One region of the Streptomyces sp. NPDC058955 genome, then DNA from elsewhere that is predicted to be linked to it. Evidence: predicted binding sites of a transcription regulator. Region 1 holds the regulator's gene; the other holds the start of a gene.
The links. Region 1 encodes HspR, which represses chaperone genes until heat shock. Its sites were predicted from a motif close to TTGAGNNNNNNNNNCTCAA; they were not measured.

Region 1 (10,736 bases):
TACGGGCATCATGTTCCTGAAGTGCAGGAGTATGGGGGGTGCCCAAATGCAGACACATCGCGATGAAACCGCACATTCGCACGGCCCTCAGGAACTGTGCGGAGAGGGGGCCCGCCTCTACGCGAGCGCCCTGCGTACGGGCCGAATAGCCCGGTCGGAGGTGCGGCACGCCCCATGCCTGATCGACCTCGCCCTGCTGCACCCCGATCCGGACGACGCGGACTGGCTCCGCCCCGTCCCCCCGACCGCCGTCCTGGCCCAGCTCCTGCTGCCGCTGGAACAGGAGATCCAGGACCGCCGCCGGCAGACCGTCGAACTGAGCGCGGCGTTCGAGCCGTTCATGGAGATCACCGCACAGGATCCGCCCGCCACGCACGCCATCACCGTGCTGGAGGGCTACAGCCGGATCGACGCGTCCCTCAGCCGGGCCACGGCCGACTGCTCGCAGGAACTGCTGACCCTGCAACCGGGCGGCGAACGTTCACCCGGCATCCTGAGCCAGGCCCTGACCCGTGTGCGCCCCCTCCTGGACCGGGGCGTCCGCGTCCGCACGCTGTATCAGCACACCGCCCGCCACAGCCAGGGAATCCAGGCGTACCTGGAGCAGGCCGGGCCGGGTGGCATGGAGATCCGCACCCTCGAACAGCTGATCGACCGCCTGATCATCATCGACCGGAAGATCGCCTACATACCCGCGGGGCATGACGGCCAGGTCGCCCTGAAACTGCGCCACCCCGGCCTCGTCTCGTATCTGACCAGCGTGTTCGAGCAGTTCTGGCACAGCGCTCTCCCGCTCGGCGAACACCTACCGACGGACCGCACGCCCGAAGGCGTCACTGGCGTCCAGCGCTCCATCGCGCAGCTGCTCGTCGAGGGACACGTGGACGAGGCGATCGCCCGCCGCCTCGGCATGAACGTCCGGACCTGCCGCGGCCACATCGCCAGACTCGCCACCACCCTCGGCAGCAACAGTCGCACTCAACTCGGCTTCCTCATCGCGCAGTCGGGAATCCTGGAGCAGGTCCACGGCGCGCCGGAAGGAAGTTAGGGGCTTTCCGGTCCCGGCCCTGGGAGCCGGGGAGGCGAGTCGAGGCCCGCCCGCGCGATGCGCACCCCCAACTCCACTCTGCTCGAACTACCCAATGTCTCAGCCAACTTGGCGATGTGTGCCCGACAGGTCCGCACGTTGATGCCCAGCCGTTCCGCGACTTCCGCGTCCGTGTGGCCTTCGGCGAGAAGCGCCGCGATCACCCGCTCCCGGCGCGTGAAGCCATCCGCGCCGCTGACCGCCGGCAGCGTGTCCCGAAGCGGTACGGCCACCCTCCACATGCGCTCGAAGACGCCGTGCAGGTAGTCGATCACCGCCGCATTGCGTATTTCCAGAGCCAGTTCACGGTCGGGAGAGGCCGGTATGAAGGCGACCGTACGGTCGAACATCACCAGGCGCTCGGGCACCTCGTCGAGGGTCCGCACCTCCACGAGGGCGCCGACCTGCTCCAGGTAGGCCAGGATTCCTTGACCGTGGCGGGCGACATGCGTGTAGAGGCTGCGCATCCGGACGCCTCGTTCTGCCATGCCCAGGGCGAGGGGAAGGGCCCTCTCCAGGACCGACGACGGACGTATTCCGCCGGGCTGGAAGCCCACGTGCTCCGAGACGCACCGGGCGGCCCCCTCCGCGATCGCCGCCTCGATGCGCCGCTTGCCCTCCAGGACCCGGATCACCCCGGCCGGCGGCACCTCCCGCGTCTCGAATCCGGCGAAGCGTTCCGCGACCCCGCCCACGGCGCTCATGCGCTTCCGCACGTCCTCGAGAGCGCCGGAGAGTTCGCGCAGCGACCGCGACAACGCCGAGCCCGGCAGCGTCGGAACGTACTCGTCAAGACGGTCCGGGTCCGGGTGCAGCAACCCCAGGGACACCAGACACATGGCCTCCCGCGTGTCCGACCGGGCGATCCGCCCGTCCCTGAGCGCCTTCGCGTAGGCACGCTCGCCGCCCTCGCACAGTTCCTCGACGCCGTGCTCGTGCCCTTCCTCCTCGCCCGGCGCGCCCTGGCCCATCTCCGTTCCCCCGCTCTTCCGGCAATCCGACAATCCTCCCCGGCTCGCCTTGCGAGCCGCAAGGGCAACGCCGCCCGGGCAGAATCCATCCCGGGCGGAAAGAACGCCCTTCTGAAGAGAGCTCAGGGGGAAACACCAAGAGGCCCCCGCCCGGCGGTCTCGGGTTCCAACGGTCCTCGCGGACCCGCGAGGTGCGGGAGTCGCGAGGACCCCTGGAACCCGGAGGTCCGGGAAGGGGCTCTCTCGTGTACGGGACGGTCGCTCAGCCCGTCGGCTTCTTGGGGCGCCAGACCACCAGCGCGCTCGCCTGCTGGACGTCCTGGTAGGGGACCAGGTCGCGCCGGTAGGAGGCGTGCACCTGGGCCTCGCGCTGCCGCATCGCGGCGGCCGCGCCCTCGACGGCCGTGGAGAGCTCGGCGACCCGCGCCTGGAGCGCCGCGACCTGGTTCTCCAGCTCGATGATGCGCTTGATCCCGGCCAGGTTGATGCCCTCGTCCTGCGACAACTGCTGCACCTGGCGGAGCAGTTCGATGTCGCGGGCCGAGTAGCGGCGGCCCCGGCCGGCCGTGCGGTCCGGGGAGACCAGACCCAGGCGGTCGTACTGCCGCAGGGTCTGCGGGTGCAGACCGGACAGCTGGGCCGCCACCGAGATGACGTACACCGGGGTCTCGTCGGTCAGTTCGTACGGATTGCGCCGTCTTCCTTCCACCGCGTCACGCTCCCTTCGCCGCCTGGAACAGCTCCGCCCTGGGGTCCGTGTCGGCGGTCGCCGTACGGTACTGCTCCAGGGCCTCGCGGGCCTTGTCGTCCAGCTCCTTCGGCACCGCGACCTCCACCGTCACCAGCAGATCGCCGCGCGTGCCGTCCTTGCGGACCGCGCCCTTGCCGCGGGCGCGCATGGTCCGGCCGTTCGGGGTGCCGGCGGGCAGCTTCAGCGTGACCGCCGGGCCGCCGAGGGTCGGCACCTTGATCTCGCCGCCGAGCGCCGCCTCCGTGTAGGAGATCGGCACCGTGACGGTGAGGTTGTCGTCCTTGCGGCCGAAGACCGGGTGGGCGTCGACGTGCACGACGACGAACAGGTCGCCGTTCGGCCCGCCGCGCTCGCCCGGGGCGCCCTTGCCGCGCAGCCGGATCTTCTGGCCGTCGGAGACGCCCGCCGGGATCCGGACCTGCATGGTCCGCGAGGACTTGGCCCGCCCGGAGCCCTTGCAGACCTCGCAGGGGTTCTCGGCGATCAGGCCGCGGCCCTTGCAGTCCACGCACGGGTCGGTGAGCGAGAAGCCGCCGCCGCTGCCGCGCGAGACCTGGCCGGTGCCGACGCAGGTCGGGCACACCCGGGGGGTGCCGTTCTTGTCACCGGTGCCGGAACAGGCCGTGCACGGCTGCTGGCTGGACATCCGCAGGGGCACGGTGGCGCCCTCGATGGCCTCGGTGAAGCTGAGGGTCACCTCGGACTCGATGTCCTGGCCGCGGCGGGGCTGGGTGCGGGCACCCGCGCCGCCGCCGCGGTTGAACAGTCCGCCGAAGACGTCCCCGATGCCGCCACCGCCGAAGCCGCCGGCGCCGCCCTGGGCGCCGCCGAAGAGGTCGCCCAGGTCGAAGTTGAACGACCCGCCGCCGGGACCGCCGGCCCGGAAGCCGCCGTTCCCGAAGAGGGCGCGCGCCTCGTCGTACTCCTTGCGCTTCTTGGGGTCACCGAGGACGTCGTTCGCCTCGGAGATCTCCTTGAAGCGCTCCTCCGCCTTGGTGTCGCCCTTGTTGGCGTCCGGATGGTTCTCGCGGGCGAGCTTCCGGTACGCCTTCTTGATCTCGGCGTCGGTGGCGTCCTTGGGGACGCCGAGGACCTTGTAGTAGTCCTTCTCGACGAAGTCCTTCGTGTTCATCGACGTCCCTCCTCCCGCACGCGGGTACGGCTGTTACTCGCTGTCCTGCTCGGACGTGCCGGTCTTGTCGGTGTCGTCCGACTCCTCGGCCTTGCCCTGCGCCCCGGGCTGGGGCTCGGCGACGGCCACGCGGGCGGGCCGGATGGTCCGCTCGCCGATCCGGTACCCCGGCTGCAGGATCGCGACGCAGGTCGTCTCGGTGACGTCCGGCGCGTACGAGTGCATCAGGGCCTCGTGGATGGTCGGGTCGAAGGGCTCGCCCTCCTTGCCGAACTGCTGCAGACCCATCTTGGCGACGACGGTCTCCAGCGATTCGGCGACCGACTTGAAGCCGCCCACGAGCTCGCCGTGGTCCCGGGCCCGGCCGACGTCGTCGAGGACGGGCAGGAGCTCGGACAGGAGGCTCGCGACGGCGATCTCCTTGACCGTGACCCGGTCCCGCTCCACGCGGCGGCGGTAGTTCTGGTACTCGGCCTGGAGCCGCTGGAGGTCCGCGGTGCGCTCGGTGAGCGCGGCACGGGCCTGGTCCAGCTGGGCGGTGAGGCCGGCGTCGGCCGCCGGCGCACTGTTCGCGTCCCCGGCCGGGGCCGCCGTGTCCTCGGTGGACTCGGCGGCCTCGGCGGCGTCGCCGGAGGGGACGTCGGGCTTCTCCTCGAAGCCCGGGGTCTCCTCGCTCACGCCTGGCCGTCCTTCTTGGGCTCGTCGTCGACGATCTCGGCGTCGACGACATCGTCGTCGGCCTTCGCCTGGCCGGCGTCCGCGCCACCCGCGGCCTGGGCCGCCTGGGCGTCGGCGTACATCGCCTGGCCGAGCTTCTGGGAGACGGCCGCGACCTTCTCGGTGGCGGTGCGGATCTCCGCGGCGTCCTCGCCCTTGAGCTTCTCGCGCAGCTCGACGAGGGCGGCCTCGACCTCGGCCTTCACGTCGCCCGGGACCTTGTCCTCGTTGTCCTTGAGGAACTTCTCGGTCTGGTAGAGCAGGTTCTCGCCCTGGTTGCGGGACTCGGCGGCCTCGCGGCGGCGGTGGTCCTCGTCCGCGTACTGCTCGGCCTCCTGGCGCATCCGGTCGACCTCGTCCTTCGGCAGCGAGGAGCCGCCGGTGACGGTCATCTTCTGCTCCTTGCCCGTGCCCAGGTCCTTCGCGGTCACGTGCATGATGCCGTTGGCGTCGATGTCGAAGGCGACCTCGATCTGCGGGACGCCGCGCGGGGCCGGCGGGAGGCCGGTCAGCTCGAACATGCCGAGCTTCTTGTTGTACGCCGCGATCTCGCGCTCGCCCTGGTAGACCTGGATCTGCACGGACGGCTGGTTGTCCTCGGCCGTCGTGAAGATCTCGGACCGCTTGGTCGGGATCGTGGTGTTGCGCTCGATGAGCTTGGTCATGATGCCGCCCTTGGTCTCGATGCCGAGGGACAGCGGGGTGACGTCGAGGAGCAGGACGTCCTTGACCTCGCCCTTGAGGACACCGGCCTGCAGGGCGGCGCCGATGGCGACGACCTCGTCCGGGTTCACGCCCTTGTTGGCCTCGTTGCCACCGGTCAGCTCCTTGACGAGCTCGGCGACGGCCGGCATGCGGGTCGAGCCGCCGACCAGGACCACGTGGTCGATCTCGGAGAGGGCGATGCCCGCGTCCTTGATGACGTTGTGGAACGGGACCTTGCAGCGCTCCAGGAGGTCCGCGGTGAGCTGCTGGAACTGAGCGCGGGTGAGCTTCTCGTCCAGGTGCAGCGGGCCCTCGGCGGAGGCCGTGATGTAGGGCAGGTTGATGGAGGTCTCGGTCGAGGAGGAGAGCTCGATCTTCGCCTTCTCGGCCGCCTCGCGCAGACGCTGGAGCGCCATCTTGTCGGCGGAGAGGTCGACGCCGTGACCGTTCTTGAACTGGGTCACCAGGTAGTCGACGACGCGCTGGTCCCAGTCGTCACCACCGAGGTGGTTGTCACCGTTGGTGGCCTTCACCTCGACGACGCCGTCGCCGATCTCCAGGAGGGACACGTCGAAGGTGCCGCCACCGAGGTCGAAGACGAGGATCGTCTGGTCGTCCTTGTCGAGGCCGTAGGCCAGGGCGGCCGCGGTCGGCTCGTTGACGATGCGCAGGACGTTGAGGCCCGCGATCTCACCGGCCTCCTTGGTGGCCTGGCGCTCGGAGTCGTTGAAGTACGCCGGGACGGTGATGACCGCGTCGACGACCTTCTCGCCCAGGTACGCCTCGGCGTCGCGCTTCAGCTTCTGCAGGATGAAGGCGCTCATCTGCTGCGGGTTGAAGCTCTTGCCGTCGATCTCGATCTTCCAGTCGGTGCCCATGTGGCGCTTGACCGACCGGATGGTCCTGTCGACGTTGGTGACGGCCTGGCGCTTGGCCACCTCGCCGACGAGCACCTCGCCGTTCTTCGCGAAGGCGACGACGGACGGCGTGGTCCTGGCGCCCTCCGCGTTCGTGATGACGGTGGGCTCGCCGCCTTCCAGAACGCTGACGACGGAGTTAGTCGTGCCCAGGTCGATGCCGACCGCACGTGCCATTTCGATTCCTCCAGCTGACTGACTTGAGTGGAACTGACTCAAGGATGCATGACGGAACGCGGGGCGTCAACAGACTTGAGTCGATGCCGCTCAACTCTTCGCCGGTTCTGTCGCTCAAAGAGACGCACGGGGCGCGTCGGTGCCTGACGCGGACGGCGGGAAGTGGCAGAGTCCTGATGCCCTTTGCCGGGCAAAGCAGGCATATCCCACGAACATCCCATGATCTCAGCCGGAGGGGTCCGGGGCATGACGGCGAACCATCGCAGTGTCGACCTCAAGCACGGCACCGACCTCGGCCGCGGCTTCCCCGGCTCCGGCGCCGGCCGCGGCTTCGACCTGAGGCGGGCCTTCGACCTCAAGCGGGCCTTCGACCTCGTGGCGGGTACGGCGCTGCTGCTCGCCCTCTCCCCCGTCCTCGGCGCGGCCGCGCTGCTGCTCACCCTCGCCCAGGAGGGTCCCGCCCTGCGCCGCCGCACGGTGGCCGGGCTGGGCGGGCGCCCCTTCACGATGCTGACCCTCCGCACCCGGAGCCCGCTGGCCGCGCTGCCGCTGCTGCTGCACGTCGTCCGGGGCCAGATGTCGCTCGTCGGCCCCTGTCCGCTCTCCCCCACCCACCGGGAGTGCTCCGGCGAGACCCGGCGCCGGCTCTCCGTACGCCCCGGGATGACCGGACCGTGGCAGGTCAGCGACCGGTCCGACCTGCCGTGGGAGGAGCGCGAGCTGCTCGACCTCCACTATGTGGACCACCACTGGCTCGGCATGGACCTGGCCGTTCTGGCGCGTACGCTTCCAGCAGTCCGCCGACGTCGCCTCCGGCGCGCCTCCGCCCGTCCGGCAAGGCTTGCCTGAGCGACACAGATCACCGCGAGGCCCGCTACAAGTGGGGCGCTCCGACCGGTAATCTCAGCACGGACTAGATAAGTTACCGCTTAGTAGGCTCAGGGCGAGAGAAGAGGCGAGCGCAGGCCGCCCCCGCCGCGCCCCAGGCCCGCCCGAGGAGCCCGTCATGCAACTCGCCGCGATCATCGTGTCGCTGACGCTGACCGTGGTCGGCGTTGCCCTGCTCGCTCGCGCCATCGGCCAGTTCGTCCGTTACTTCAAGCTGGGCCAGCCGGTCCCGGCCGGCACCCGCACGGACAACCCCTACCAGCGCAGCGTCACGCTGGTCCGGGAGTTCCTGGGCCACACCCGGATGAACCGCTGGGGCATCGTGGGCTTCGCCCACTGGTTCGTCGCCATCGGCTTCCTGACCCTGCCGCCGACCCTCGCACAGGCGTTCGGCCAGCTCTTCCAGGCCGACTGGACCCTGCCGATCATCGGCGGCTTCCTGCCGTTCGAGCTCTACATCGAGTTCATCGGCGTCATGACGATCCTCGGCATCGCCGTGCTGATCGTCATCCGCCTGCTGAGCCTCCCGGGCCGCGCCGGCCGCAAGTCCCGCTTCGCCGGCTCCAAGGCGGGCCAGGCGTACTTCGTCGAGTACGTGATCCTCACCATCGGCCTCGCGATCTACGTGCTGCGCGGCCTGGAGGGCGCGATCCACCACGTCGAGCACTACGAGGCCGCGTACTTCGCCTCGTACCCGCTCGTCCTGGCCTTCAAGGGCCTCTCCCTCCCCACCCTCCAGACGCTCATCTACTTCACCGCCATGGTGAAGATCAGCACCTCGTTCATCTGGATGATCGTGGTCTCGCTGAACACCAACATGGGCGTCGCCTGGCACCGCTTCCTCGGCTTCCCGAACATCTGGTTCAAGCGCAACGCCACCGGCGAGACCGCCCTCGGCGCGCTCCAGCCGATGACGACCGGCGGCAAGCCGATCGACTTCGAGGACCCGGGCGAGGACGACGTCTACGGCGTCTCCCAGGTCGAGCAGTTCTCCTGGAAGGGCCTCCTCGACTTCTCCACCTGCACCGAGTGCGGCCGCTGCCAGTCGCAGTGCCCCGCCTGGAACACCGGCAAGCCCCTCTCCCCCAAGCTCCTCATCATGTCGCTGCGCGACCACGCGCATGCCAAGGCGCCGTACCTCCTCGCCGGCGGCGGCAAGGACATGGAGGGCAACGAGAAGGCGACCGAGGAGCAGCTCAAGGACGTCCCCGCCGCGGCCCTCGCCGAGGCCGAGCGTCCGCTGATCGGCACCGCCGAGGAGAACGGCGTCATCGACCCGGACGTCCTGTGGTCCTGCACCACCTGCGGCGCCTGCGTCGAGCAGTGCCCGGTCGACATCGAGCACATCGACCACATCGTCGACATGCGCCGCTACCAGGTCATGATCGAGTCCGCCTTCCCGTCGGAGGCCGGCACGATGCTGAAGAACCTGGAGAAGAAGGGCAACCCCTGGGGCCTCGCCAAGAAGCAGCGCGTCGAGTGGACCAAGGAGGTCGACTTCGAGGTCCCGATCGTCGGCAAGGACATCGAGGACCTGTCCGAGGTCGACTACCTCTACTGGGTCGGCTGCGCCGGCGCCCTGGAGGACCGCGCCAAGAAGACCACCAAGGCGTTCGCCGAGCTCCTGCACATCGCGGGCGTCAAGTTCGCGATCATGGGCGGCGAGGAGAAGTGCACCGGTGACTCCCCGCGCCGCCTGGGCAACGAGCCGCTGTTCCAGCAGCTCGGCCAGGAGAACGTCGCCATGCTGAACATGGCGTTCGGCGAGGACGACGAGGACGAGTCGACGAAGAAGCCGAAGTCGGCCAAGAAGATCGTCTCCACCTGCCCGCACTGCTTCAACACCATCGCCAACGAGTACCCGCAGCTCGGCGGCGAGTACGAGGTCATCCACCACACCCAGCTGCTCCAGCACCTCATCGACGAGGGCAAGCTGATCCCGGTGACCCCGGTCGACGGCCTCATCACCTACCACGACCCGTGCTACCTGGGCCGGCACAACAAGGTCTACACGCCGCCGCGCGAGATCATGTCCGCCGTCCCGGGCCTGCGCCAGCAGGAGATGCACCGCCACAAGGAGCGCGGCTTCTGCTGCGGCGCCGGCGGCGCGCGGATGTGGATGGAGGAGCGGATCGGCAAGCGCATCAACACCGAGCGCGTCGACGAGGCCCTGTCCCTCAACCCGGACATCGTCTCCACCGCCTGCCCCTTCTGCCTCGTCATGCTCACGGACTCCGTGAACGGCAAGAAGAACGACGGCAAGGCCAAGGAGAGCCTCCAGGTCGTGGACGTGGCCCAGCTGCTCCTCGACTCGGTGAAGACCCCGGTCGACCCCGAGCCGGAGCCGGCCGAGGAGCCGGAGCCCGAGCCGGCCTCCTGACGCCAGGAACGACGGAAGGGCCCGCCCCGCGTGAGCGTGGGGCGGGCCCTTCCGTCATGAGCGCGCCAGGCGGGCGCCGGACGGGCGTCGGGCGCGCGTCAGGCGTGGTGCCGCGCGACGAGCGTGCCGTGGAAGTCGTAGGTCCAGCTCTTGCCGCCGGGGACGGAGAGCTTCACGTAGGGCCGCCCGTCCTTGCCGGCGAAGAAGGTGGCGGTGTGCCCGTCGGGCAGCTTCACGACCTTGGTGAGGTTCCTGGGCGCGTGCTTCGGGGCCGGCTTGGGCTTCGGAGCGGGCTTGGGCGTGGGCTTCGGAGCAGGCTTCGGAGCGGGGTCCTTGTCCAGCCAGGAGGAGACGGTGCCGTCGGGCCGCAGCACGACGTGGAGCCCGTTGTTCTCCCCGTACGCGGGCTGGCCGTCGGCGCTCGTGAGCGTGTCGATCAGCCGCCCGCCCCCGTAGACGTCCGCCGAGAAGCGCCCCGGACCGTCCTGGTAGACCTTGGCCAGCGAGCCGTCGGCGAGGTCGACGTTCCGCCAGAGCACGGCCTGGTCGCTCGCGGCCGGGGCGGCGGTGTCGGCGGGGTCCTCCGTCGCGAAGGCGGCGGCCGCGGGGAGGAGGAGGGCGGCGGAGGCACCGGTGGCGACGGCGGCGGTGCGGAGGACACGGGCACGGCGGTTGAGGCGCATGGAGGGCTCCAGAGGGTTTCGCTGCTGACCCCACCGAAGCTACGGGCCGGACATTGAGGCGATACGTCCGTTTTGTAACAGCCACCCGGCGCCCGCCCGACGGCCCCGTCACGACCCCGGGACCCCTAGGGGATGTCACAGGTCAGCCGCAAAGGAGCGGGCCCGCCGCGGAAGCGGGTACGTTCAATGACGTGGCTGGATTCAGGAACGGACGCGGCCGGGACAACCGCCCCCCGCAGCAACAGCATCGACCGCAGCAGGCGCCGTACGGGTACAACGCGCCCCCGCAGGGGTACCCGCCGCAGCAGCAGTGGCAGCAACAGCCACC
Region 2 (11,976 bases), on a different contig from region 1:
GATGGTGCCGTCGTCGATCGAGGCCGCGCGGCGCTGCAGCTGCGGCAGCAGGCGCGGGTGGACCGTGACCCGCTCCGGGATGTTGGTCTGCGACTCGGCGATCCGCTTCACGACCTCCTGGGAGACCGCGGTGGTGACGGCGACCGGGAACTCGGCCTGCGCGTCCGGCACGTGGGCCGGCGCCGGGGCGGCGGTGGCCTCGCGGACCTCCGCGAACACCTTCTCCAGCTGGCCCTGGAAGTCCTGGAGCGCCTGCTCCGCCTCTTCCAGGGTGATGTCGCCGCGACCGATGAGCGACTCGGTGTACAGCTTGCGCACCGAACGCTTCTTGTCGATCAGGTTGTACATCTGCGGGTTGGTGAACTGCGGGTTGTCGCCCTCGTTGTGACCGCGACGGCGGTAGCAGATGAGGTCGATCACGACGTCCTTGTTGAACGTCTGGCGGAACTCGAAGGCGAGCCGCGCGACGCGGACCACGGCCTCCGGGTCGTCGCCGTTCACGTGGAAGATCGGCGCCTCGATCATGCGGGCCACGTCGGTGGCGTACATGGAGGAGCGGGACGACTCGGGAGCCGCCGTGAAGCCGACCTGGTTGTTGATGACGATGTGGACCGTGCCGCCGGTGCGGTAGCCGCGCAGCTGCGACATGTTCAGGGTCTCGGCCACCACGCCCTGGCCCGCGAAGGCCGCGTCGCCGTGCAGGGCCACCGGCAGGACGGTGAAGTCCGTGCCGCCCTTGTTGATGACGTCCTGCTTGGCGCGGACGACACCCTCCAGGACCGGGTCGACCGCCTCCAGGTGGGAGGGGTTGGCGACCAGGGAGACCTTGATCTGCTCGCCGTCGAGACCGGTGAAGGTGCCCTCGGCGCCCAGGTGGTACTTGACGTCGCCGGAGCCGTGCATCGACTTCGGGTCGAGGTTGCCCTCGAACTCGCGGAAGATCTGCGCGTACGACTTGCCCACGATGTTCGCGAGGACGTTCAGGCGGCCGCGGTGGGCCATGCCGATGACGACCTCGTCCAGGCGGGACTCGGCGGCGGAGTCGATGACCGCGTCGAGCAGCGGGATGACGGACTCGCCGCCCTCCAGGGAGAAGCGCTTCTGGCCGACGTACTTCGTCTGCAGGAAGGTCTCGAACGCCTCGGCCGAGTTCAGGCGGCGGAGGATGCGGAGCTGCTCCTCGCGCTCCACGCGCGCGTGGGGACGCTCGACGCGGTCCTGGATCCACTTGCGCTGCTTCGGGTCCTGGATGTGCATGAACTCGATGCCGGTGGTGCGGCAGTACGAGTCGCGCAGGACGCCGAGGATGTCGCGGAGCTTCATCATCGACTTGCCGGCGAAGCCGCCGACCGCGAACTCGCGCTCCAGGTCCCACAGGGTGAGGCCGTGCTCGGTGATGTCCAGGTCGGGGTGCTTGCGCTGCTTGTACTCCAGCGGGTCGGTGTCGGCCATGACGTGGCCGCGGACCCGGTAGGAGTGGATCAGCTCGAAGACGCGGGCGGCCTTGGTGACGTCGTCGTCGTGGGAGGCGTCGATGTCCTTGAGCCAGCGGACCGGCTCGTAGGGGATCCGCAGCGACTTGAAGATCTCGTCGTAGAACTCGTTCTCGCCGAGGAGGAGGTTCGCGACGATCCGCAGGAACTCGCCGGAGGCGGCACCCTGGATGACCCGGTGGTCGTAGGTCGAGGTCAGGGTCATGACCTTGGAGATGCCCAGCTTGTTCAGGGTGTCCTGGGAGGTGCCCTGGAACTCGGCCGGGTAGTCCATCGAGCCGACGCCCATGATGACCGACTGTCCGGGCATCAGACGCGGCACGGAGTGGACCGTGCCGAGGCCGCCGGGGTTGGTCAGGGAGACGGTGACGCCGGAGAAGTCCTCCATCGTCAGCTTGCCCACGCGGGCGCGCTTGACGATGTCCTCGTACGCCTGCCAGAACTCGAAGAAGTTGAGCGTCTCGGCCTTCTTGATGCCCGCGACGACGAGCTGGCGGTCGCCGTTCGGCTTCACCAGGTCGATGGCGAGACCGAAGTTCACGTGCTCCGGCTTGACCAGGGTCGGCTTGCCGTCCTTCTCCGCGAAGGAGTAGTTCATCGACGGCATGGCCTTGATCGCCTGCACCATGGCGTAGCCGATGAGGTGGGTGAAGGAGATCTTCCCGCCCCGGGCGCGCTTCAGGTGGTTGTTGATGACGATCCGGTTGTCGAAGAGCAGCTTCACCGGGACGGCGCGGACGGACGTGGCCGTCGGCACCTCCAGCGAGGCGTTCATGTTCTTCGCGACCGCGGCGGCCGGGCCACGGAGCGTGATCAGCTCGGGGCCGGCGGGCGCCTCGGCGGCCGGGGCGGCCTTGGCGGGCGCCGGGGCGGCGGCCGGGGCCGGCTTCACGGCGGCCGGAGCGGCCTGGGCGGGCTTCGCCGGAGCCGCGGCCGGAGCGGCGGCGGGCGCCGGGGCCGGGGCGGGCACGGCGGCGGCCGGAGCGGCAGGTGCGGCCTGTGCGGGGCCCGCCTGCTGCGCCGAGGGCGCGGCCGTCGTGGTGGCGGCCGGGGCGGACGGGGTCTCCGCCGCACCCGGCTTGTAGTCGGCGAAGAAGTCCCACCAGGCACGATCGACCGAATTCGGGTCCTGGAGGTACTGCTGGTAGATCTCGTCGACGAGCCACTCATTGGCACCGAAGGCGGCTGCGGGGCTCACGCCACGCCCGTCTTGGTCGGCCGGGGAGCTCGGGGTACTGGGGGACTGAGACGACACGGCGGCAACCGCCCTCTTCCGCTTCGCAAGGTGATGGACAGCGGAAATAAAGGCTACGCCTGTCCGGCCGGGACGTGCAGGCCGGGCACTCCAACGTCGCGCAAGTCACACTTGACGGCGTGTTTCGACACCGTGAATGGCGGGAAACAAGCGGGGTTCCGCATCAGTGAGGGTACGGAAAAGCGCGGGCTACGGCCCCCTTCGGCCGTTCCCTGACCACGTCCTGCCACTGATCACGCAGAACGTTCGCTTCCGGTTCGAACCCTACGTCAATCGCGAAGGGGAAGGCTGCCCGGAAGAGTGACGCGGATGCGGCACCCGCGTGAAGATTCGGCCACGCCGATCCCGCCACCGTGCAGATCCACCGCCCAGCGCGCGATCGCCAGACCGAGCCCGGTGCCCCCGTCGCTCCCCGGCCCCTGCCGGTCCGGGGCCGTCCCCCGGTTGAACCGCTCGAAGACCTTGTGCCGCTCCTGCTCCGGGATGCCCGGACCCTCGTCCTCGACCACCAGCTCCAGCGACTCCGGATACGGGCCGCGCCGGGCCCGCACCGTCACGCGCCCGTGCGGCGGGGAGTGCTTCACCGCGTTGTCGATCAGGTTCGCCATCACCTGGTGCAGCCGCTCCACGTCCGCGTACGCGGTCAGGTCGGACGGCGACACGTCCAGATGCAGATGCACGTCCGTACGCCGGTGCAGACCGGACGTCGAGGGCAGACCGCGCTGCGCGGCGGCCAGGTTCGCCTCCCGCAGCACCCCGGACAGATAGGGCCACACCTCGAAACGGCGCACCCGCAGCTGTACGACACCGTTGTCGAGCCGCGACAGGTCGAGCAGCGTCTCCACCAGCCGGCCCAGCCGCTCGGTCTGCTTCAGCGCCGACCGCATCGTCTCCGGATCGGCCTCCGAGACCCCGTCGACCACGTTCTCCAGCACCGCCCGCAGCGCCGCGATCGGCGTGCGCAGCTCGTGCGAGACATTGGCGACCAGCTCCTTGCGGTGCCGGTCCACCGCCTCCAGGTCGTCCGCCATGCGGTTGATCGTCGAGGCCAGGTCGCCCAGCTCGTCGCGCCGGTCCGCGCCCCGCACCCGCCGTGAGAAGTCACCGCGCGAGATCGACCCCGCCACCGTGTTCATCTCGTCCAGCGGCGCCGTCAGCGACTGCGCCACGAACTGGGTGATCAGCAGCGTCGCGATCATCGCGAAGATCGTGATGTACCGGAACTCGGTGGACGTCCGGATCGCCACCAGGGCGAGACCCGAGGTCAGCAGCACCGCGCCGACGACCAGCGCGCCCAGCTTCGTCTTGATCGAGATCACGATCCGGCGCCGGGACCCTCCGGTGCGCCGCCCCGGCCGGCTCACGACGCCGGGGTCTCCAGCGCGTACCCGACCCCGTGCACCGTACGGATCCGCTCGGCGCCGATCTTCCGGCGCAGCGCCTTGATGTGGCTGTCCACGGTCCGGGTGCCGGAGGCGTCCGCCCAGTCCCACACCTCGGCCAGCAGCTGCTCCCGGGAGAGCACCGCGCGCGGGGTGTTGGCCAGACAGACCAGCAGGTCGAACTCGGTCGGCGTCAGGTGGACGTCCTCCGCCCGCACCCGGACCCGGCGCTGCGCGTGGTCGATCTCCAGCTCGCCCAGCCGCAGGATCCCGCTGCGCGGGGTCACGGCGGCGAGCGCGGCCCGCTCCACCCGGCGCAGCAGCACGTGCACCCGGGCGGCCAGCTCGCGCATGGAGAAAGGCTTCGTCATGTAGTCGTCGGCACCGACGCCGAGACCGACCAGCATGTCGGTCTCGTCGTCCCGGGCCGTGAGCATCAGCACCGGCACCGGGCGCTGCGCCTGCACCCGGCGGCAGACCTCCAGGCCGTCGAAGCCGGGCAGCATCACGTCGAGGACCATCAGGTCCGGCTGCCACGCCTCGGCCGCCTCGACGGCCGCCGGGCCGTCGGTGGCCGTCTGGACCAGGAAGCCCTCCGCGCGCAGCCGGGCGGAGACGGCCTCCACGATCGTCGCGTCGTCCTCGACGACCAGGACGCGCCGCTGGGCCCCCGGAGTCGCCGCACCCTGGTGAGTGGTGTGTGTCTGCTCCATTGCCCCGCCTCGCGTCGCCGATGTCGGTGCAGCAGCCTAGAGGTACCGGCGGCGTCCCGGCTACGCAGGCCGGATGCCGAGGTGGACCACGTCGGGGACGCCCCGGGCAACGGGGATCTCTTCCGTCCGTACCCCGCTGAATCCGGCATTCCGCAAGGACTCCTCGAAATCGCCGGACGGCCGCGCCGACCACACGGCGAGCACCCCGCCGGGGTTCAGCCGGGCCGCGCAGGACGCCAACCCCCGTGCCCCGTAAAGGGATTGGTTATCCTCCGTGACCGTCCAGTCCGGACCGTTGTCGATGTCCAGACAGAGCGCGTCATAGGTGTCGCCGGACGTCTCCAGGTACGCCACCAGGTCCGTGTGCAGGATCACGGTCCGCTCGTCGGCGAGCGCGTGTCCGGAGAGCGCGGCGAGCGGGCCGCTCCGGTGCCAGTCGATGATCGCCTCCTCCCGCTCGACCACCGCGATCCGCCCCCAGCGCGGGTCGGCGGCGGCGTGGAGGAGGGAGAAGCCGACGCCGAGCCCGCCGATCAGGACGGACGCGCCCGCGCGCGCCCGCGCGGGGAGGGCCTCCATCGCCGCGTCCACGAGCAGCCGCTCGGAGCGCCCGTCGGAGGTGTCCATCAGGAAGGTGCCGTTGGCGATGATCTCGAAGTCGGTGCGGTCCCCGGCGTCCCGGCGCCGCAGCACGACCTCTCCGTACGGGCCCTCGCGGCGGTCGAGGGTGACGGGGCTGTTCATGATCACTCCGTGTCTCGTCGTGCGGTACGCGTCGTCCCGGCCATCCTCGCGGAGCGCGGACGGCCGGGACAAACACGTTTCGGAGCCGAGGGGTGACGGAGCGGCATCGGGCCGGCGCTACGGGCGCGGGGCCTCGCGCTCCACGTACCGCTGGACCGCCTTCAGGTCGCGCCGGGCGTCGACCGGGGTGCCGTAGGTGCGGTCCCAGGTGATCGGGGCGACGGTCACGTGGCCCTCGGCCAGCAGCCAGGTCGAGTCGGCGTCCGGGCGGTGCTCGACGCACTCGCCCTCGCTCTCGTCCCCCTCGCACAGGCCGAGCGCGATGTCGAAGGTGTCGCCCGAACCGCGCTGCTCGTACGCGTGGTAGACCACCGCCCCGTCGCCGACCCGAGTCCACACCGGGGCCTTCGCCCGCTGCCCGGCGCTCACGTCCGGGTAGTCGACCTTCAGGGCGAAGGCGGAGGTGAGCAGCCCCCGCTCCCTGAGGCCCGCGACGAACCGCGCGCCGAACTCGGCGTGCGCCCGGTAGTTCTCGCGCGGGAAGTACGTCTGGCTCTCGTCGCCCGAGGAGGAGAACGCGATCGCCGGGACCTCCTGGTCGATCGCGGCCACGGCCGCGCCGACGGTCCCCGAGTCGTTGACGCTCGCGGCGATGTTCGGGCCCGAGTTGATGCCGGTGAGGACCAGGTCGGGGGCGCCCTGCCAGCCGACCTCGGCCGCCAGCCCGCCGCGCAGGGCCAGCTTCACGGTGTCCGCCGGGGTCGCGCTGGGGGAGTCCGGCGCGCAGCCGCCCTCGGCGAGGCAGACGCCGAAGACGGCGCCCCCGGACGGCGCCCCCGCGCAGTCGCCCTCGTACCCGGCGGGCAGCGCGGTGCGGCGCTGGGCGGTCAGGGCCCCGCCGTTGGTCACGGCCGTGCCCTTGCCGGACTGCACCTGCCAGGGGGCCATCACCACGACGTCGGCCCCCCCGGCGCACATCGCGCGGCGGAGCTCGTACAGGCCGAGCCCGTCCGCGTTGCTCGCCTTCGCGGCCCGCATGGAGTCGTCGTTGGAGAGGAGGATCCGCAGGCCGGCGAGCGGACGGCGCCCGTCGTGCGCGCCCTCCGCGGCGGGGGTGGTCGCGTAGGCGGTGGCGCCCAGGCCGGCGAGTACGGCTGCTGCCGTGGTCAGCGCGAGGGTACGGCGCATGGCGGTGCGTCCTTTCATGGGCATGACATTGGAGGGGAGGTGACGGGGATGGGACGGAGCGGGAGAAGGGGATCCGGGGCCCGGCCCCCCACGGGCGGGCCCCGGATCGCGCGGGGTCGTCAGGATCCCCGCGGTCTGTGGGGTGCGGTTCGCCGGGTCAGAGCGTCAGGCCGTGCCCGTACGGGAACACCGGATCCTCCGTGTCGTTCGGTACGTCCGGGCGGGCCGCGCGGACCGCGGCCATCGAGCGCGGCAGCTCGAAGGGGAGCCGGCCCTCGGGGCGGGCGCGGCCGAAGGCGACGTCGAGGACGGCGGCGTCGCTCGCGCCGTAGTCGGCGAGGAGGGCGGCGGCCCGGGCGGCGATCTCGGGGAGGACGGCCGGGCGCTCCAGGTGGACGCAGACGACGGTGGGCACGGTGGCGAGGAGGCGGAGGATCCGGTCGAGTTCCGGTGCGTCGAAGGCGAGCGAGCCGGAGTGGAAGAAGGACTCGAAGCGGCCGGGGCGTTCCTCGTGGGGGGTGCGGAGGCGGAGGACGGCGAGGTCGGCGGCGTCCGGGGTGGCGACGACCTCGCCGTAGCCGGCCGCGACCGCGGGGTCGACGCCCTCGACGTACAGCCGGGGGGAGCCGGTGAGCGGCAGGGGGCCGTCGGTGAGGACGGTGAGCGAGCGGCGCTGGGCGGCGGCGCCGGCGGCGGTGAAGTCGGCGCGGCCGACGGTCTCGGCGGCCTCGTCGGGGTCCACGTACCGGCGTTCGTCGAAGAGGCCGAGCAGGAACTTCTCGCGCAGCAGGCGCCGTACGGAGGCGTCGACGCGGGCCTCGGGGATCCGGCCGGAGGCCATCAGCTCCACGATCACCTCGGGGCACTGCTCGCCGCCGAACTGGTCGACGCCCGCGTCCAGCGCCTTCGCGGCCCGCTCGGCCACGCTCAGGTGCTCGACGCCCCAGGCGCGGGCCGGGTGCGGCTCGCCGAGGATCACCGAGTCGGTGAGCAGGCCCCAGTCGGTGCAGACGATCCCGCCGAAGCCCAGCTCCTCGCGGAGCAGGCCGGTGACGACGCCCCGGTTGAAGCCGAAGCCGACCTCCTCCCAGTCGGTGCCGACCGGCTGTCCGTAATACGGCATCACCTGCGAGCAGCCGGCGGCGATCGCCGCCCGGAAGGGCTCCAGGTGGTGGTCGCGCATGCCGCCCGGGTAGACCTGCTCCTTGCCGTGCGGGAAGTGCGGGTCCTCGCCGTCCTTCTGGGGGCCGCCGCCGGGGAAGTGCTTGACCATGGCGGCGACCGAGTCCGGGCCGAGCGTCCCGCCCTGGAGGCCGCGGACGTACGCCGCCGCCAGTTCGCCGGTCAGCTTCGCGTCGGAGCCGAAGGTGCCGGACTGGCGGGACCAGCGGGGTTCGGTCGCGAGGTCGATCTGCGGGTGGAGCGCGGTGCGGAAGCCGACGGAGAGGTACTCGCGGCGGACGGTGTCGGCGAAGCGGAACACCAGCTCCGGGTCGCGCAGGGCGGCCAGGCCGAGGGGCTCGGGCCAGGCGGAGAAGGCGCCGGCGCCGAAGGAGGCGCCGAGGTGGTCGGTGAAGGCGTGGCGCGGGTCGGTGGAGAGGCTGACCGGGATGCCGAGGCGGGTCTCGGCGGCCATCGACTGGATCGCGTTGTGCCACCGGGCCGTCTCGCGGGGGCCGTGGCTGCCGAGCAGGTTGAAGTGGGTGAGGCCGCGGTCGGTGATCAGCTCGGGGGTGGTGGGCCGGGAGGTCGAGTCGTCGGGCTCGGTGACCGGCGTGCCGTCCGGGTTCATCGTCAGGATCGTGTGGAAGAGCTGACCGGCCTTCTCCTCCGGCGTCATCCGGGAGAGCAGGTCCGCCACGCGCTCGTCCACGGGGCGACCGGCGTCCTGATAGGGGTGCATCGCGTCCGTACCTGCCTTTCGTGACGAGCGGACGGGGGCGAACGGGGCCGGCGAACCGCGCCCCGGGGCCTGTGCGGGGCCCTGTGGGGGAGCGGTGCCGTCCTCGACGGGCACAGGCTAAGCGCGAAAACCGAGTGGGTACTAGGTTTGTCATCTGTGAGCCGGGTCACACGCGAAAGGGGTGCGTCGAGGGCCGGGCTAAGGTGTCCGCATGCCGGAGAAGAAGGCCACCACGGGCGGAAGAAAGGCAGGTCGCGGCGGTTACGCCGTCGGCGACGCCCGCCGTCGGCTGATCCTGGACACCGCCGTCGACCACTTCGGGCAGTGGGGGTTCCACGCCTCCTCCCTCGCCCGCATCGCCCATGACTGCGGCATCACCCAGGGCGGTCTGCTGCACCACTTCCGCAGCAAGGAGGACCTGCTCCTCTCGGTCCTGGCGCAGAGCGAGGAGCACGACGTCCAGCGCCTCCTCGGCATCGGACCGGGGTCGTACGCGGCCTACCTCGACGCCCTCGTCCGGCTCGTCGAGGACAACACCCGGCGCCCCGGCATCGTCCGCATGTTCAACGTCCTCGTCGGCGAGTCCGGGAACGTCGGCCACCCCGCCCACACCTACTTCAAGGACCGGTACGCGCGCGTGCTCGCGCACAGCGTCGAACGCCTGGAGGAGGCCGTCCGGCGCGGCGAACTCCGCCCCGACATCGACTGCCAGGGCATCGCCCGGGAGTACCTGGCCGTCATGGACGGCCTCCAGATCCAGTGGGCCCTCGCCCCCGACACCCTGGACATGCCCGCCCGGGTACGGGACTACCTCCAGCGCCAGTACGCGGCGATCCGCGCGACACCGGAATGACCCCGGACCCCTAGCCCCCGCCCGGCCGCGGCCCGCGCCACGCGAGCCCGGTGAGCCCGAGCGTGTTCCGTACGGCCGCGAGCGCGGATGGGGCCATCGTCCGCTCCGCGTGCGGCCCCGCCAGGTCGCCCTCCTTGTCACGGCGAGGTCGGCGGGCCGCCCTCCGGGAGGGCGTCGAGGACGCGCTGGAGGGCGGCGGGTCGGTCGCCGTCGCCCGCGACGACCGTCCGGTCGTGGTACGTCACGGCGTACCGGAAGCCGTCGGCGACGGGCGGGCCGGTCGGCTGCTCGGGCACGCGCGCGTAGGCGGGGTCTTCGAGGGCGGCGCGCAGTGCGGCGAGGTCGGTGGCGGTCATCCGGCCGGTGCGGGGCTCGCCGCTCCTGGACCGGACGGTCCAGCTTCCGTCCTCGCGCACCACGAGCCGGTTGTCCACGCCGGCGAATCCGCCGCTCACGCCGACCTCGACGAGCACGGCGCCGGACCGCGGGTCCGCGGGGGCTTCGGTGACCGTCGTCCCGCCGCTCGTGCCCGCGACCGGCGGGACGTCGGCGTCGGCGCATCCGCCCACCGCGACCACCAGCGCCGCCACCATCGCCGGCACCGCACCCCACACCCGTCCACGCCGCACACGAGACTCCATGGGCCCGAGCATGCCCGCCGCCGGGCCCGGGCGCAGCCGGAACGCGCGACGGGGCCGGAACCGGGCGCTCCCCGCGTGATCGCTCACAGCGAACAAGCCGCGGGGAACATTCCTGCGCTCACATGCATTGAGTCGGCATAGCTCAACTTGACTGCCGAAGGGGAGATCATGGCTTCTGTCTCCAAGCCGTCCGTGCCGCTCACTCTGCCTGTGCTGCCGCTCGATGACGAGGTCGTGCTGCCCGGGATGGTCGTGCCGCTCGATCTGTCGGACAACGAGGTCCGGGCCGCCGTCGAGGCCGCTCAGGCCGCCGGCCGCGGAGCCGCCGGGAAGCCGCGGGTGCTGCTGGTGCCGCGGGTGGACGGGACGTACGCCGGGACCGGCGTGCTCGGGATCGTCGAGCAGGTGGGACGCCTGTCGGACGGCGACCCGGGCGCGCTGATCCGGGGCATCGGACGGGTGCGGATCGGGGCCGGGACGACCGGGCCCGGCGCGGCGCTGTGGGTCGAGGGGACCGTGGTCGAGGAGACCGTTCCCGAGCCCCTGCCCGGATCCGTGACCGAGCTGGTCACCGCGTACAAGGCGCTCGTCACCAGCTGGCTGAAGAAGCGCGGTGCCTGGCAGGTCGTCGACCGGGTGCAGCAGATCGACGGGGTCGGCGCGCTCGCCGACAACTCCGGCTACTCGCCCTTCCTCACCGTCGAGCAGAAGGTGGCGCTCCTGGAGACCGCCGACCCGGTCGCCCGGCTGAAGCTCGCCACCGCCCAGCTCCGCGAGCACCTCGCCGAGCAGGACGTCGCCGAGACCATCGCCAAGGACGTCCAGGAGGGCGTCGACAAGCAGCAGCGCGAGTTCCTGCTCCGCCGCCAGCTCGAAGCCGTCCGCAAGGAGCTGCGCGAGCTGAACGGCGAGAAGGACGGCGAGGAGTCCGACGACTACCGCGCCCGCGTGGAGGCCGCCGACCTGCCCGAGTCGGTCCGCGAGGCCGCGCTCAAGGAGGTCGAGAAGCTGGAGCGGTCCAGCGACCAGTCGCCCGAGGGCTCCTGGATCCGGACCTGGCTCGACACCGTCCTCGAACTGCCGTGGAACGAGCGGACCGAGGACCGGTACGACATCCAGGGCGCCAAGGCCGTCCTGGACGCCGAGCACGCCGGCCTGGAGGACGTGAAGGAGCGCATCACCGAGTACCTGGCCGTGCGCAAGCGGCGCTCCGAGCGCGGACTCGGCGTCGTCGGCGGGCGGCGCGGCGGCGCCGTGCTCGCGCTCGTCGGCCCGCCCGGCGTCGGCAAGACCTCGCTCGGCGAGTCCGTCGCCCACGCCATGGGCCGCACGTTCGTCCGCGTCGCCCTCGGCGGCGTCCGGGACGAGGCCGAGATCCGCGGCCACCGGCGGACGTACGTGGGCGCCCTGCCCGGCCGGATCGTCCGCGCGATCAAGGAGGCCGGCTCGATGAACCCGGTCGTCCTCCTCGACGAGATCGACAAGGTCGGCTCCGACTTCCGCGGCGACCCCGCCGCGGCCCTGCTCGAAGTCCTCGACCCGGCACAGAACCACACCTTCCGCGACCACTACCTGGAGGTCGAACTCGACCTCAGCGACGTCGTCTTCCTCGCCACCGCCAATGTGCTCGAAGCCATCCCGGAGGCCCTGCTCGACCGCATGGAGCTGGTCCGCCTCGACGGCTACACCGAGGACGAGAAGGTCGTCATCGCCCGTGACCACCTGCTGCCCCGGCAGCTGGAGCGGGCCGGCCTGGAGGCCGGCGAGGTCGTCCTGGAGGAGGCGTCGCTGCGGAAGCTGGCCG

Region 2: a site for HspR is predicted at 10,300-10,318, ahead of lon (endopeptidase La). Genes of this name have one in related genera too.

Annotation. Positions count from the first base shown of each region.
Region 1 covers NZ_JBHYKM010000007.1:56,706-67,441, forward strand. Annotated here, with positions in the region: gene ACFW1I_RS05240 (helix-turn-helix transcriptional regulator) at 47-1,048, shown strand; gene ACFW1I_RS05245 (LuxR C-terminal-related transcriptional regulator) at 1,045-2,058, opposite strand; gene ACFW1I_RS05250 (heat shock protein transcriptional repressor HspR) at 2,321-2,767, opposite strand; gene dnaJ (molecular chaperone DnaJ) at 2,772-3,941, opposite strand; gene grpE (nucleotide exchange factor GrpE) at 3,975-4,619, opposite strand; gene dnaK (molecular chaperone DnaK) at 4,616-6,457, opposite strand; gene ACFW1I_RS05270 (sugar transferase) at 6,704-7,306, shown strand; gene ACFW1I_RS05275 (heterodisulfide reductase-related iron-sulfur binding cluster) at 7,464-9,725, shown strand; gene ACFW1I_RS05280 (hypothetical protein) at 9,824-10,408, opposite strand; gene ACFW1I_RS05285 (Yip1 family protein) at 10,600-10,736, shown strand, end outside.
Region 2 covers NZ_JBHYKM010000023.1:7,068-19,043, forward strand. Annotated here, with positions in the region: gene ACFW1I_RS11965 (multifunctional oxoglutarate decarboxylase/oxoglutarate dehydrogenase thiamine pyrophosphate-binding subunit/dihydrolipoyllysine-residue succinyltransferase subunit) at 1-2,748, opposite strand, end outside; gene ACFW1I_RS11970 (ATP-binding protein) at 3,018-4,112, opposite strand; gene ACFW1I_RS11975 (response regulator transcription factor) at 4,109-4,843, opposite strand; gene ACFW1I_RS11980 (spermidine synthase) at 4,904-5,587, opposite strand; gene surE (5'/3'-nucleotidase SurE) at 5,705-6,775, opposite strand; gene ACFW1I_RS11990 (glycoside hydrolase family 3 protein) at 6,933-8,678, opposite strand; gene ACFW1I_RS11995 (TetR/AcrR family transcriptional regulator) at 8,890-9,531, shown strand; gene ACFW1I_RS12000 (hypothetical protein) at 9,669-10,172, opposite strand; gene lon (endopeptidase La) at 10,341-11,976, shown strand, end outside.